One region of the Pseudomonas sp. MAG733B genome, then DNA from elsewhere that is predicted to be linked to it. Evidence: predicted binding sites of a transcription regulator. Region 1 holds the regulator's gene; each other region holds the start of a gene.
The links. The regulator sigma-54, encoded in region 1, starts transcription at its own class of promoters, with help from an activator protein. The targets are predictions, from matches to a motif close to ANTGGCATNNANNTTGCTNT.

Region 1 (3,710 bases):
CCGCGTCGGCATCCAGGTACAGGACATCGCACTGGATGTGCCGGCTGCGGACTTCTTCCAGCAGCTCTGGAAACCGCGACAGATGGCTGGGCAGGTTGCGTGCATCGATGGACACGGCTACCAGCGGCTGTGACAGCTCAGTGTGGATAAGCGCACGTTCAGCCAATTCCGGCAGTAACCCGGCAGGCAAGTTGTCGATGCAGTAGTAACCGTTGTCCTCAAGAACATCGAGGGCGGTACTTTTACCTGAGCCGGAGCGACCGCTGACGATGATCAAGCGCATGATTAATGACCGTTTTGCTCGTCCAGGACAACCTGATACAAGGCTTCATTACTCGGGGCGCTGCGCAGTTTTTCGCGCACTTCCTTGCGGTCGAGCATGCTGGCGATCTGGCGTAACAGTTCCAGGTGCGCATCGGTAGCGGCTTCCGGGACCAGTAGAACGAACAACAGGTCAACCGGTGCACCATCGATGGCGTCGAAATCGATAGGGGCGTCAAGGTGCATCAAGGCACTGATGGGCGCATTACAGCCCTTGAGACGGCAGTGGGGGATGGCGATGCCGTTGCCAAAACCGGTTGAACCGAGTTTTTCACGGGCGACCAGGCTCTCGAAGACATCCTGCATGGCCAGATCCGGCACTTCGCGATGGATGAGGTTGGCAATTTGCTCGAGGGCTTTCTTTTTACTGCCGCCCGGCACGTTCACCAGGGAACGGCCGGGGGTCAGGATGCTTTCAAGTCGGATCATGGGTAGGGAGTGTTAACGACCGGTAGCGCCCTGGAGGAGGCTCTGGGTCTTTTCCTTATGCTTTTTGAGTTGTTTATCCAGCTTGTCGGTCAGTGCGTCGATCGCCGCGTACATATCGGTATGTTCCGCGTTGGCGACCACTTCATTGCCGGGAATATGCAGCGTGGCTTCGATTTTCTGCTTGAGCTTTTCGACCGTCATCGTGACCTGCACGTTGGTGATCTTGTCGAAATGCCTCTCTAATCGTTCGAGTTTTTCGCCGATGTAAGTGCGAAGAGGTTCGGTCACTTCCAGTTGGTGTCCACTGATGTTGACTTGCATACAGCTTCTCCTTCGTTGCCAGTGCATAAAGCGGCAGACCAGATGATCTGCCACTGGAACGCTGTGGCGTGGCTCTACATCAACCGCTTGCGTTCGCTCGAAGGCGCGATCCCGAGGGATTCGCGGTACTTGGCGACGGTGCGGCGAGCCACCTGAATGCCTTGTGCCTCCAGTAAACCAGCGATCTTGCTGTCACTCAACGGCTTTTTCTGATTTTCAGCGGCAACCAGTTTTTTGATGATCGCGCGGATCGCCGTGGACGAGCATTCACCGCCTTCGGAGGTGCTGACGTGGCTGGAGAAAAAGTATTTCAGCTCATATATGCCCCGAGGGGTATGCATGAATTTTTGCGTGGTCACCCGGGAAATTGTCGATTCGTGCATGCCAACCGCTTCAGCGATGTCATGCAGGACCAGCGGTTTCATCGCTTCATCGCCATACTCCAGGAAGCCGCGCTGATGCTCGACGATCTGGGTGGCCACTTTCATCAGGGTTTCGTTGCGGCTTTGCAGGCTCTTGATGAACCAGCGGGCTTCCTGCAACTGATTGCGCATGAAGGTGTTGTCGGCGCTGGTGTCGGCGCGGCGCACGAAGCCGGCGTACTGGGCATTGACCCGCAGCCGTGGCACCGACTCCTGGTTGAGCTCGACCAGCCAGCGCTCGTTGTCCTTGCGTACGATCACGTCGGGGACAACGTACTCGGCCTCGGTGGATTCGATTTGCGAACCCGGACGCGGGTTGAGGCTCTGGACCAGTTCGATTACCTGGCGCAGCTCATCTTCCTTGAGCTTCATGCGACGCATCAACTGGCTGTAGTCGCGACTGCCGAGCAGGTCGATGTAGTCGGTGACCAAGCGCTTGGCTTCGGCCAGCCACGGCGTTTTGGCTGGCAGCTGACGCAATTGCAGCAGCAGGCATTCGCCCAGGTTGCGGGCGCCGATGCCGGCAGGTTCGAATTGCTGGATGCGGTGCAGGACGGCTTCGATTTCGTCCAGCTCGATGTCCAGTTCCGGATCGAAGGCTTCGAGGATTTCCTCGAGCGTTTCGTCCAGATAGCCCTGATTGTTGATGCAGTCGATCAGGGTGACGGCGATCAGGCGATCGGTGTCGGACATCGGTGCCAGGTTCAGTTGCCACAGCAAGTGGCTTTGCAGGCTTTCGCCGGCGGACGTGCGGGTGGTGAAATCCCACTCGTCATCATCATTGCTCGGCAGGCTGCTGGCACTGGTCTGGTAGACGTCTTCCCAGGCGGTATCGACGGGAAGTTCGTTGGGAATGCGTTCGTTCCAGTCGCCTTCTTCGAGGTTATCAACCGTCGGCGCGGTTTCCTGGTAGGAGGGTTCCTGAATGTCAGTGTTGGGCTTCTGTTCTGCGTTGTCGGCCAAGGGGTCGGTGTTATCGAAGTCGTCGCCTTCTTCCTGGCGTTCGAGCATCGGATTGGACTCCAGGGCCTCCTGGATTTCCTGTTGCAGATCCAGGGTCGACAATTGGAGCAGGCGGATGGCCTGTTGCAGCTGCGGTGTCATCGTCAGCTGCTGGCCCATTCTCAAGACTAGCGATGGTTTCATGGCAGGGGCTTAACACCTTATTCGCCGGCGCACATGCGCCATCCACTACAGGGCGCCGAGGCGCCAAACATAAGCAAATTATATGCCCGAAATTGCAGTGTTTGCCTAGAGCGCTGTAACAATAAAAAGATCTTGATTTTTTATCGAGACAAGCGCTCGGTCGACTAGCCAGGCAAGCCCTTACAGGCGGAACTCATGACCCAGGTAGACTTCCTTGACCAAGTCGTTGGCCAGGATGGTTTCCGCGTCACCTTCTGCAATCAGCTGGCCATCGTTGACGATGTAGGCGGTTTCGCAGATATCCAGGGTTTCACGAACGTTGTGGTCGGTGATCAGCACGCCAATGCCTTTGGCCTTGAGGTGATGGATGATCTGTTTGATGTCGCCCACCGAAATCGGGTCCACGCCGGCGAAAGGTTCGTCGAGCAGGATGAATTTCGGGTTGGTGGCCAGTGCCCGGGCGATCTCCACGCGGCGGCGTTCACCACCGGACAGGCTCATCCCGAGGTTGTCGCGGATGTGGCTGATGTGGAACTCCTGCAGCAGGCTCTCCAGCTCCTTGCGACGGCCGGCCTTGTCGAGTTCCTTGCGGGTCTCGAGGATCGCCATGATGTTGTCGGCAACCGAAAGTTTGCGGAAGATCGACGCTTCTTGCGGCAGATAGCCGATACCTGCCTTCGCACGGCCGTGCATGGGCTGGTGGCTGACGTCCAGGTCGTCGATCAGCACGCGGCCCTGATCAGCCTGCACCAGGCCGACGATCATGTAGAAGCAGGTTGTCTTGCCGGCGCCGTTGGGGCCAAGCAGGCCGACGATCTGACCGCTGTCGATCGACAGGCTGACATCGCGCACGACCTGGCGGCTCTTGTAGCTCTTGGCCAGATGCTGAGCTTTCAGAGTTGCCATTACTGGGCCTTTTGCTCGTCGGTTTTCTTTTTCGGCTGAATGACCATGTCAATACGCGGACGTGCCTCGGTCACTTTGCTGCCTGTGGCGCGACCGGCGCTCGCCAGCTTCTTCTCGGTGTCGTAGACGATTTTCTCGCCTTGGGTGACGTTGTTGTCCTTGTCG
Region 2 (3,710 bases), 2.4 Mb from region 1:
GCCGACACCGGAAGCGATTTCGGTCGGCGTGGTGGATGTCGAAACCCAGCACAAGGCGCTGTCGTTGCGCGTGCTGACGGTCGATGACTCGTCGGTGGCGCGCAAGCAGGTGACGCGTTGCCTGCAGACGGTCGGTGTCGAAGTGGTGGCGTTGAACGATGGCAAGCAGGCGCTTGACTACCTGCGCAAGCTGGTCGATGAGGGCAAGAAGCCGGAAGAAGAGTTCCTGATGATGATCTCCGACATCGAGATGCCGGAGATGGACGGGTACACACTGACGGCCGAGATCCGCAACGACCCGCGCATGCAAAAGCTTCATATCATCCTGCATACTTCGTTGTCGGGTGTGTTCAATCAGGCGATGGTCAAGAAAGTCGGTGCCGATGACTTCCTGGCCAAATTCCGCCCTGATGACCTGGCATCCCGGGTAGTCAACCGGATCAAAGCAGCAGACATCAGCTAGGGGCGTTCGGCCCCTGGCAGTCAACACGATTTAAGAGGCGGCAGCATTGTCTACGGGTAATTTGGATTTCGAACAGTTCCGGGTGTTCCTGGAAAAAGCCTGTGGCATTTTGCTCGGTGAAAACAAGCAGTATCTGGTCTCAAGCCGTCTCAACAAGCTGATGGAACAGCAAGGCATCAAGTCCCTCGGTGAGCTGGTCCAGCGCATCCAGACCCAGCCGCGCAGCGGATTGCGCGAGATGGTGGTGGATGCGATGACGACCAACGAGACGCTATGGTTTCGTGACACCTATCCGTTTGAGGTCTTGAAGAACAAGGTACTGCCTGAAGCGATCAAAGCCAGTCCCGGTCAGCGTCTGCGGATCTGGTCGGCGGCGTGTTCGTCGGGTCAGGAACCGTACTCGCTGTCGATGTCCATTGACGAGTTCGAGCGGACCAACATTGGCCAGTTGAAAATGGGCGTGCAGATTGTGGCCACCGATCTGTCCGGCACCATGCTCACCAACTGCAAGACCGGCGAGTACGACAGCCTGGCCATCGGTCGCGGCTTGTCGCCCGAGCGGTTGCAGCGCTATTTCGACCCGAAAGGGCCGGGACGCTGGGCCATCAAGGCGCCGATCAAGAGTCGTGTGGAGTTCCGCTCCTTTAACCTGCTGGACAGTTATGCGAGCCTCGGCAAGTTCGACATCGTGTTCTGCCGCAACGTGCTGATCTACTTCTCTGCGGAAGTGAAGAAGGACATCCTGTTGCGCATTCACAGCACGTTGAAGCCGGGCGGTTATCTGTTCCTCGGTGCGTCCGAAGCACTGAACGGATTGCCGGATCATTACCAGATGGTCCAGTGCAGCCCGGGGATCATTTACCAGGCGAAGTGATTTTGTTGGTGTTGTCAAAAGACGGGAGTCCTCAGGGGCTCCCGTTTTTTTTATGCCTGTGTCTCTCGAGAACGCCGCAATACCTGTAGGAGCATGGCTTGCCCGCGATGGCGGTGGGTCAGTCTCTGAAAATGTTGTCTGAAACGTCGCCATCGCGGGCAAGCCTTGCTCCTACAGTTGATCGGTGTTGATCTGGATAAGCGGCAGAAAAGCGGCATTCAGCGGAAACCGGTTGCCGCTTTTCTGGCATTGCCGCGTTGCCACTGCCCGCAAAGCCCCGGTTTACGGGCTTTTTTGAATTGGCATGACGCTTGCTATGTTCATCGTACGAAAAATCAGGTCACCCGAAGGTTTCCCGACATGAGCATCAGCTTCGATAAAGCGCTCGGCATTCACGAAAAGGCTCTGGGCTTCCGCGCCCAGCGTGCCGAAGTCCTGGCCAACAACATCGCCAACGCCGACACCCCGAACTACAAGGCGCGGGATCTGGAGTTCTCGAAAGTGCTCGAGGCGCAGAACGATAAAGCCAAGAACGGCACGTTCGCCTTGAACATGACCAACAGTCGTCACATCGAAGCCGAAGGCCTGGGCAATGGCGACGAGTCGCTGATGTACCGCACGCCGATGCAACCTTCGATCGACCAGAACACCGTGGACGCCCAACTGGAACAGTCGAACTACGCGGAAAACTCCGTCAACTTCCAGGCCAGCTTCACCCTGCTCAACAGCAAATTCAAAGGGCTGGTTTCAGCCCTGCGCGGAGAGTAAGTCATGTCTCTATCCAGTGTTTTCAACATTGCCGGTAGCGGCATGAGTGCGCAGACCACTCGCTTGAACACCGTTGCTTCGAACATCGCCAACGCCGAGACCGTCTCGTCGAGCATCGACCAGACCTACCGCGCGCGCCATCCGGTATTCGCCACCATGTTCCAGGGCGGCCAGAGCGGCGGCAGCGATTCGCTGTTCCAGAACCAGGATGCCGCCGGTCAAGGCGTGCAGGTGCTGGGCGTGGTCGAAGACCAGAGCAACCTCGAAGCGCGTTACGAGCCGAACCATCCGGCGGCCGATGCCAAGGGTTACGTCTACTACCCGAACGTCAACGTGGTGGAAGAAATGGCCGACATGATTTCCGCGAGCCGTTCGTTCCAGACCAACGCCGAAATGATGAACACCGCCAAAACCATGATGCAGAAAGTCCTGACCCTCGGTCAGTGATAAGGGGCGACTCAGATGAGTGTTAGCGATACCACGAGTGGCATGAGCCTCAACGACATCCTGGCCAATTCCTCGATCAAGACGAACAAGGACACTGACGCCCTGGCGTCGGCGGCGGGCAGTGCCACCGGTAAAAAAGCCCTGGGCAAAGATGCGTTCCTGCAGTTGCTGGTGACACAACTGAAGAACCAGAACCCTCTGGAGCCGCAGGGTAACGGTGAGTTCGTGGCGCAGCTGGCGCAGTTCAGTAGCCTGGAAGGCATCACCTCGCTTAACGATACCGTGAGCGGCATTGCCGGCGCCTTTGGCTCATCCCAGGCATTGCAAGCCTCGTCGTTGGTGGGCCGTTCGGTCATCGCGCCGGGCGACAAGGCTGTGGTCGATACCACCAAGGGTATGACCGGTGCGGTCGTACTGCCACAGTCGGTGGCTCAAGCCGAAGTGAAAATCACCGACAAGGACGGCAAAGTCATTCGCACGATTACCCTGACCGACCAGAAAGCCGGCAACGCCAGCTTCACATGGGATGGCAAGGACAATGCCGGCAACGTAGCCCCGGCAGGTACTTACACCTTCGCGGCAACCACCACCATCGATGATCAGGCTGTTGCGCTGATCACCAACCTGCCGGCGACCGTCACCAGCGTAACCATCAGCCAGACCGGCGGTGAGTTGATGCTCAACCTCGCTGGACTGGGCAGTATCGCCCTGTCCAAAGTGCAAACCATTGGTATATAGAGCCGACTAACCCGGCACAAAGGAGTGGAATATGTCTTTCAACATCGGCCTTAGCGGTCTCTATGCCGCCAACAAGCAACTGGACGTAACCGGCAACAACATTGCCAACGTCGCGACTGTCGGTTTCAAATCGTCCCGTGCGGAATTCGAAGATGTGTACTCGGCGACCAAACTGGGCTCGGGTAGCAAGACCACCGGTAGCGGCGTGCGCTTGGCCAACGTCTCCCAGCAGTTCACCCAGGGTGATATCAACAACACCGGTAACGTGCTGGACATGGGCATCAACGGCTCCGGTTTCTTCGTGCTCAACGACAGCGGATCGTTGTCCTACACCCGCGCCGGCACGTTCAAGGTCGACAAGGAAGGCTACGTCACCAACACCGACGGCACTGCGCGTCTGCAAGGTTATGGTGTAGACGC
Region 3 (3,710 bases), 1.9 Mb from region 1:
CCTTGGTAACCCGGTTGATTTCTTCAAGGCTGGTAATGCCCTGCATGGCTTTGAGCAGGCCCGAGGTGCGCAGGTCGTTGAAGCCGTCCTTGCGCATCTGCTCGTCGATGTCCAGTGAGTTGCCTTCGGCCATGATCAATCGTTGCAAGTCCGCTGTGTTCTTCACCACTTCATAAATCCCCACTCGCCCTTTGTAGCCGCCGTTGCATTGTTCGCAGCCGACCGGCTCATAGATCGTGAATGTGCCGATGCGTTCCTCGGGGAAGCCTTCCTTGAGCAGCGCCTCGCGGGGAATGTCGAGCGGCACCCGGCAATGGCTGCACAGTTTGCGCGCCAGGCGCTGGGCGATGATCAGGCTGACGGACGTGGCGATGTTGAAACCCTGGATGCCCATGTTCTGCAAGCGGGTCAGGGTTTGTGCGGCACTGTTGGTGTGCAGGGTCGACAGCACCAGGTGCCCGGTCTGCGAAGCCTTGATGGCGATTTCGGCGGTTTCCAGATCACGGATTTCGCCGACCATGATCACGTCCGGGTCCTGGCGCAGGAACGAGCGCAGCGCCTGGGCGAAGTCCATCCCTTGCTTCGGATTGACGTTGACCTGGTTGATGCCTTCCATGTTGATCTCCACCGGGTCTTCGGCGGTGGAAATGTTGATGTCCACGGTGTTGAGGATGTTCAGCCCGGTGTAGAGCGAAACGGTTTTGCCCGAGCCGGTGGGGCCGGTCACCAGAATCATGCCTTGAGGTTGCCTGAGTGCGGCCATGTACAGTTCTTGTTGTTCAGGCTCGTAGCCGAGGGCGTCGATGCCCATTTGCGCGCTGGAGGGATCAAGAATCCGGATCACCACTTTCTCGCCCCACAGGGTCGGCAAGGTGTTGACCCGAAAGTCGATGGATTTGCTCTTGGACAGGCGCATCTTGATCCGCCCGTCCTGGGGCTTGCGGCGTTCGGAGATGTCGAGGCTGGCCATGACCTTCAGCCGCGCGGCGATTCGATTGGCCAATTGGATCGGCGGCTTGGCGACTTCCCGCAGCATGCCGTCGGTGCGCATCCGCACGCGATAGATTTTCTCGTAGGGCTCGAAATGCAGGTCGGAAGAACCGCTCCTGATCGCGTCGAGCAGCATTTTGTGGACGAAGCGCACCACCGGCGCGTCATCGGCATCCTGGCCGACGATGGCGTCCTGACGCTTGTCATCGATGGTCTCGATGTCCAGGCCTTCGAGGTCGACATCGGCCATGTCTTCCAGGCCGGTCCCATGGGTGTCGAAGAACTTCTCGATGGCGTCGCTGAGCTTGTCGTCCTCCACGAGGATGGCTTCGGTCGTAAGCCCGGTACTGAACTGGATGTCGTTGATGGCCTGGTGATTGGTCGGGTCGGAAATCCCCACGAACAGTTTGTTGCCTCGGCGCCAGAGGGGCAGCGCGTGGTGCTGGCGGACCAGCTTCTCACTGACCAGGCCCTTGGGCTGAATCTCCTTGTCCAGGGCATGAAGGTCCAGCAAGGCCATGCCGAAATGCTCCGAGGCGATCTCGGCGACCTGGCGGCTTTTGACCAGTTTGTTCTGAACCAGGTAGCTGACCAGGGAGATGCGGTTGCGTTGGGCTTGCTGGGACGCCTGTTGCGCGCTTTTGTCAGTGAGCAGCTCGGCCAGGACCAATTGCTTGGCCAGGCCGCTGAGGGCGATGTCATTCATTGGGATACCGGACGCAGACAATTCATGACTTATAGCCTAGTCAAGCAATGGAGCCAAACCAGCGGTAGTGAGGTGACAAAAAGCGTCAGATAGTGCGGATCCTGGGAGTAGGAAAGGGCGTCGCAGACTACACGCCCCCCGTCTATAGGGCGCACGGGGCTTGGCATGGGCTGTGCTGCGACAGGTTCAGATCATGAGATTTCGACTCATGCACGGAGGCTGTCTATGAACACTCAAAAAGGTTTTTCCCTGATCGAGCTGCTGATCGTGGTGGCGATCATCGGGATTCTCGCGACGTTCGCGATACCGGCTTACTCCAAGTATCAGGCGCGGGCCAAGGTGACGGCGGGGCTGGCCGAGATTTCGGCGTTGAAGGTGCCGTTCGAGGACATTATCAATCAAGGGACCGACCCTGATTTGACCAAGGTTGGCGGCACAGCAGCCACCTCGAACTGCACCACCACGGCCTCGGGTAAAGCCGCTGATGGCACCGGGACTATTGGTTGCACGATCCTTAATGCGCCGGGTCCGGTACTGAATAAAACCATTACCCTTTCGCGTACGGTGACTGGCTGGACGTGTGCCACAACTGTGGATCAGGAATACGCGCCGAAGGGCTGCACGGGGGTTGCTCCGAAAGCTTGAACCATCGCTTTTCATGCCTGATACCCCGCCCTTGGCGGGGTATTTTTTTGCTCGCCGTCCAGGATGTCGAGTAAATGAGAAAACCTCCGACAATTCATGGCTTTAGGCCTTGTTGAAAACCCGCAACTTGCATGTAGATAAAGTTCAACTCATGCATTTTGCACGAGTCCGCAAAATTGCCTTTTTAGTAAGTAGTTGATTTATAACGATTAATTATCTGTCTCAAACTTGGCACAGCGTTCGCAATATCTCCGGTAACCCTGCTGACAAGAACCCAGCAGACTTTCCAGAAAAACAGGAGTTACTCGTATGAAGAAGTTCGCTATCACTGCCGCTGCTGCTACCGCGCTGACCCTGACCATGGCCAACGCCGCATTCGCCCAAACCACCCAGGCTACCCAGTCGCCAATGGTGCTGGCCGCCGGTGAAATGACTGAAGCGAAAGAAGCTACTTCCGATACCTGGATCACTACCAAAGTCAAAGCCGACCTGGTCACCGAAAAAGGCATCCCAGGTACCGATATCAAAGTTGAAACCAACAAAGGCGTCGTGTCTCTGTCGTCCACTACTGCGGTAACTGACGCTCAGAAAACCACCGCCGTGGCGATCGCCAAGAAAATCAAAGGCGTCAAAGCGGTCTCCGCTGACGGCCTGAAAGCCGAGTAAGGCAAGACTTCTCGCCTGGACCGGGAGAAGGCGCGGTAGACGGGCCAAGTCATACGTCTGCCGCATCTCAGGAGTTCATGCGAACGGCCATAAGGATGTGGCCATTACAGGCCCCGGTATTCGTGTCGGGGCCTGTTCTATTTTCAGGATCAATGCAAAACCAATGTGGGAGCGGGCTTGCTCGCGAAAGCGTTGTGTCATGGAACGGTGATGTTCGCTGACACTCCGAATTCGCGAGCAAGCCCGCTCCCACATTTGATCCGTGAGAATTAATTACCGCGCTTGCTGGTGATCTGCACCAATCGATTCCCCTCGAACCGCAAGTACTGATACATCCCGCCCTTCGGCCCGTAAGTCCATTCCTCGACCTGGAACTCTTCCCGCCGATTGGCGCTGCGCTTGTACCCCAGCAAATCACGGCCGACAGGTTCGCCGCATTTCTGCAGCACCTCGCTCGACCGGTCACCGACGCTGATCAATTGGCTACCACACCGCAAGGTGTCCGCTGCCGAGGCCTGGCTCGCAGCGATTGCCAGCGCAAGTGCGAGCAGCAGCCGAACCCCCATCATTCAGCGTCCAGATGCATCGGCGTCACGACCTTGCCGTCCTTCTCCGCTTCGCCCAATTGCGCATCGATGAAGTACACACGGTCATCGGCCAGTTGGCCTTTGTCGACCAGATAGTCCTTGATGCTGCTGGCGCG
Region 4 (3,710 bases), 890 kb from region 1:
AGACAATACAAATGGACGCAGGTCGATATGGCGCGGCGCGATGCCGTTTTCGACAAAAGTCGGACAGGTCGACAGCGACAGCGTCGGTTGCGCGATGTAGGCATGGGGCTTGGCGATGATCCGCGCGCGGAAGGCTTCGATTTCCGCTGCCGTCGCCGCCGGCCCCACCAACATGCCGTAGCCGCCGGAGCCTTGAGTTTCCTTGACCACCAGTTCTGGCAGATTGGCCAGCACGTGGGAAAGTTCAGAAGGATTGCGACACTGCCACGTGGGAACGTTCTGGAGGATCGGCTCTTCATCCAGATAAAAACGGATCATGTCGGTGACGAACGGATACACCGACTTGTCGTCCGCCACGCCTGTGCCGATGGCATTGGCCAGCACCACGTTGCCAGAGCGGTAAGACGACAGCAGCCCCGGCACACCGAGCATCGAATCCGGGTTGAACGCCAACGGATCGAGGAACGCATCATCAAGACGCCGGTAGATCACATCGACGGCTTTCGGCCCGTCAGTGGTGCGCATGAAGACCTTGTCGTCACGCACGAACAGGTCCGCGCCTTCGACCAGCTCCACGCCCATTTCCCGCGCCAGAAACGCATGTTCAAAGAACGCACTGTTGAAACGCCCCGGCGTCAGCACCACCACGCTGGGGTTGTCGATAGGGCTGGAGCTTTTCAGGGTATCGAGCAACAAGTTCGGATAGTGGTCGATGGGAGCGATGCGCTGCGCCGCGAACAACTCGGGGAACAAACGCATCATCATCTTGCGGTCTTCGAGCATGTAGCTGACGCCGCTGGGCGTGCGCAGATTGTCTTCGAGCACGTAGTACGTGCCGTCGCCATCGCGCACCAGATCGACGCCGGAGATGTGCGAATAGATATCGCGGTGCAAGTCCAGCCCTTGCATTGCCAACTGATATTGCTCGTTGGCCAGCACCTGCTCGGCCGGAATGATCCCGGCCTTGATGATGCGTTGTTCGTGATAGAGGTCGGCGAGGAACATGTTCAACGCCTTGACCCGCTGGATGCAGCCGCGTTCGACCACGCGCCACTCGCTGGCGGGAATGCTGCGGGGAATGGTGTCGAAGGGAATCAGGCGCTCTGTCCCCTGCTCATCACCGTAGAGCGTGAATGTAATCCCGGCGCGATGAAATAACAGATCGGCCTCGCGTCGCCGTTGTGCCAAAAGCTCGTCAGGCGTTTCGGCCAGCCAACGGGCAAACTCCCGATAATGCGGGCGGACCTGGCCGCCGGCATCGTACATCTCATCAAAATAGGTGCGGATCATGCCGTACTCCTTGTCACCCGGACATACAGACCTTCGCAAGGCCCGTGCCATCGGCATAAACGCTTTGATTTCAATCGGTTGGATAATCAATACACACGCACCGCACCAATCCTGTGCGGCAAACGCCCCAACCTGATCGCCCCCGCTTCATTGCAAGGCAATGTTGTTGCCTATCACCAGCATAGTCAGAGTTGATTTCACTGCCCGGTTAACGCTGCGGATAATCCACCCAATCGCCGAATCTGCTTTACCCGCAGGAGCATTCGGCCCACGCATTCGGCTGCACAGGCAGCCCGGTCCGGCATGCTCTGACCGGTTTCTCTCCTTACCGGTCTTCCCTTTTAGCCACCCGCTCAGGTGGCTTTTTTTTGCGCCGGATTCTTGTTTCAGGAGGTTGCCGACATCACGCTTGGCACAAACGAAAACGGCCAACCCGAAGGTCAGCCGTTATTGACGATTGTTACTGTTCATAAGTTTATGCGAGTCGCCCTCGTACCTCCTGTTTGACACCCCAGCCTTCAATGATGCCGCCCAATGGCTCGACCACCGCTTCGAAACCCTGTTCGAAATCGCCGATGTCATCGTAAGTGGCGTACATCACCTTGCTCAGTTCCAGCGCCCAGGCGCCGTCGTCGCGCACGCTGATTTGCGCATTCAGGGATTCACCATGATGGAATTGACGTGCCGCCCTGCGTGCCCGCTCCTCGTCCGGGAAAATGGCGTAGAACTCGATGGGATGGAATCGTGAAAAGTCGAAACCGCCTTCTTTCATGCGGCGCAGCACGCTGCTGCTGATGTCTTCTTGATAGGCTGTGCTCATGAAACGTCCTCCTCAAACTGATGGATAGACTTTCCGTACTCCCTGCGCGCGCAACCCAAGGTCGCGGGCGTTCGGCAACCGATGTGCCGACGGGAAACAAGCATGGAGCTGACAAGACCAGACCTTAGCGATCCATTCGCTGATCTCGATTGCAGAGTAGCCCCAAGATAAAGCCGCTGCCAAGGTCTGGTTGTGAATGTGACAGGAGGTGTTCAGATTGGCGTGATGCTGCGGATTTGTATGCTGTTCTGGGTTTTGAGGTTTTTGACGCCGGCATCGGCGGTTCGCCCTTCCAGATCGTTCAGATCCAGCTTCGCGGCGACAGGAAGAAGCCGTTCCTTGATGAGTTTGGCGGCCTGCTCGTGACTCGGGCATTCCTCGCACTCGAAGACTTCGTCGATGGTTTCACCGTGATCATCCACGAAAGTGACTTTCCACTTTGACATCAGAGCCTCCTCGATCAAACCCGCAAATGGGCTTACCACTATCTCGACCTGATTAGCTGGCTAATCGTTCCGCTGGAATATGCCACCGCTGATCCCCTGTAGGAGCGAGCCTACTCGCGAAAAACGTGAGTACACCGCGTTGAATCAGGCTCCCCGCGTCATCGTTCACGTCCATCGCGAGCAGGCTCGCTCCTACAGGTTCAGGTGAATACTTCAATCCATCAGTCGTTGCTTGGCTTGCCCACAGCTTGCAGCACGTACTGCGGCAAGGCGAAGGCGCCGATGTGGATTTCCGGGTTGTAGTAGCGAGTGACGATGCCACTGCCGGCGAAGCGCTGTTGCAGGGTTTCGCGGGATAGCTTGCGATAAGCGGTATTGGTTGCGCCCCAGGCGAAGGTCATCGAGCCGCCGATATAAGTCGGCACAGCGGCCTGATAGAAGTGCCAGTCCGGGAACAGACTGCGCAGGCGACCGGCGGTGGTCTTCACTTCTTCGATCTGCATGAACGGTGTGCCGTTCTGGGTCACCAGAATGCCGCCTTCATTCAGGCAGCGGCGGCAGGCCTGGTAGAAATTTTCCGAAAACAGCACTTCACCCGGACCGATCGGGTCGGTGGAGTCGGAAATGATCACGTCGAACTTTTCCGTGGTGGTGGCGACGAAACGCATGCCGTCGTCGATCACCAGGTTCAGGCGTGGATCATCGAACGCACCTTTGGAGTGGTTCGGCAGGAATTCCTTGCACATGTCGACCACCGTGCCGTCGATCTCGACCATGGTGATGTGCTCAATGCTGCGGTGCTTGGCCACTTCACGCAGCATGCCGCCATCGCCGCCACCGATGATCAGCACGCGCTTGGCGGTGCCGTGGGCCAGGATCGGCACGTGGGTAAGCATTTCGTGGTAGATGAATTCGTCGGCTTCGGTGGTCTGGATCACACCGTCCAGCGCCATGACCCGGCCCATGCGCGGGTTCTCGAAAATCACCAGGTGCTGGTGTTCGGTGCGCACTTCGTGCAGCAGTTTTTCCATGCGAAAACGCTGGCCGTAGCCTTCGTAAAGGGTTTCCAGGTAATCGCTGGCGGGGATGTTGCTCATGGGAAGTGCTCCGATGAATGCGGTGGCAACGGACGGTTACCCGCCCATGAAGGCCAA

Region 2: a site for sigma-54 is predicted at 1,636-1,655, ahead of flgB (flagellar basal body rod protein FlgB). Genes of this name have one in related genera too.
Region 3: a site for sigma-54 is predicted at 1,856-1,875, ahead of V6Z53_RS28720 (pilin). Genes of this name have one in related genera too.
Region 4: a site for sigma-54 is predicted at 1,323-1,342, ahead of V6Z53_RS10850 (circularly permuted type 2 ATP-grasp protein). Genes of this name have one in related genera too.

What each region holds. Positions count from the first base shown of each region.
Region 1 covers NZ_CP145732.1:1,475,550-1,479,259, forward strand. The annotation lists gene rapZ (RNase adapter RapZ) at 1-283, opposite strand, end outside; gene ptsN (PTS IIA-like nitrogen regulatory protein PtsN) at 286-750, opposite strand; gene raiA (ribosome-associated translation inhibitor RaiA) at 763-1,071, opposite strand; gene V6Z53_RS06635 (RNA polymerase factor sigma-54) at 1,146-2,639, opposite strand; gene lptB (LPS export ABC transporter ATP-binding protein) at 2,820-3,545, opposite strand; gene lptA (lipopolysaccharide transport periplasmic protein LptA) at 3,545-3,710, opposite strand, start outside.
Region 2 covers NZ_CP145732.1:5,717,832-5,721,541, reverse strand. The annotation lists gene V6Z53_RS26150 (chemotaxis protein CheV) at 1-463, shown strand, start outside; gene cheR (protein-glutamate O-methyltransferase CheR) at 510-1,337, shown strand; gene flgB (flagellar basal body rod protein FlgB) at 1,698-2,105, shown strand; gene flgC (flagellar basal body rod protein FlgC) at 2,109-2,552, shown strand; gene flgD (flagellar hook assembly protein FlgD) at 2,568-3,290, shown strand; gene flgE (flagellar hook protein FlgE) at 3,322-3,710, shown strand, end outside.
Region 3 covers NZ_CP145732.1:6,268,299-6,272,008, reverse strand. The annotation lists gene pilB (type IV-A pilus assembly ATPase PilB) at 1-1,696, opposite strand, end outside; gene V6Z53_RS28720 (pilin) at 1,922-2,341, shown strand; gene V6Z53_RS28715 (BON domain-containing protein) at 2,651-3,007, shown strand; gene V6Z53_RS28710 (DUF2845 domain-containing protein) at 3,277-3,573, opposite strand; gene V6Z53_RS28705 (DUF748 domain-containing protein) at 3,573-3,710, opposite strand, start outside.
Region 4 covers NZ_CP145732.1:2,367,925-2,371,634, reverse strand. The annotation lists gene V6Z53_RS10850 (circularly permuted type 2 ATP-grasp protein) at 1-1,290, opposite strand, end outside; gene V6Z53_RS10845 (ribonuclease E inhibitor RraB) at 1,766-2,110, opposite strand; gene V6Z53_RS10840 (hypothetical protein) at 2,323-2,556, opposite strand; gene speE (polyamine aminopropyltransferase) at 2,778-3,653, opposite strand.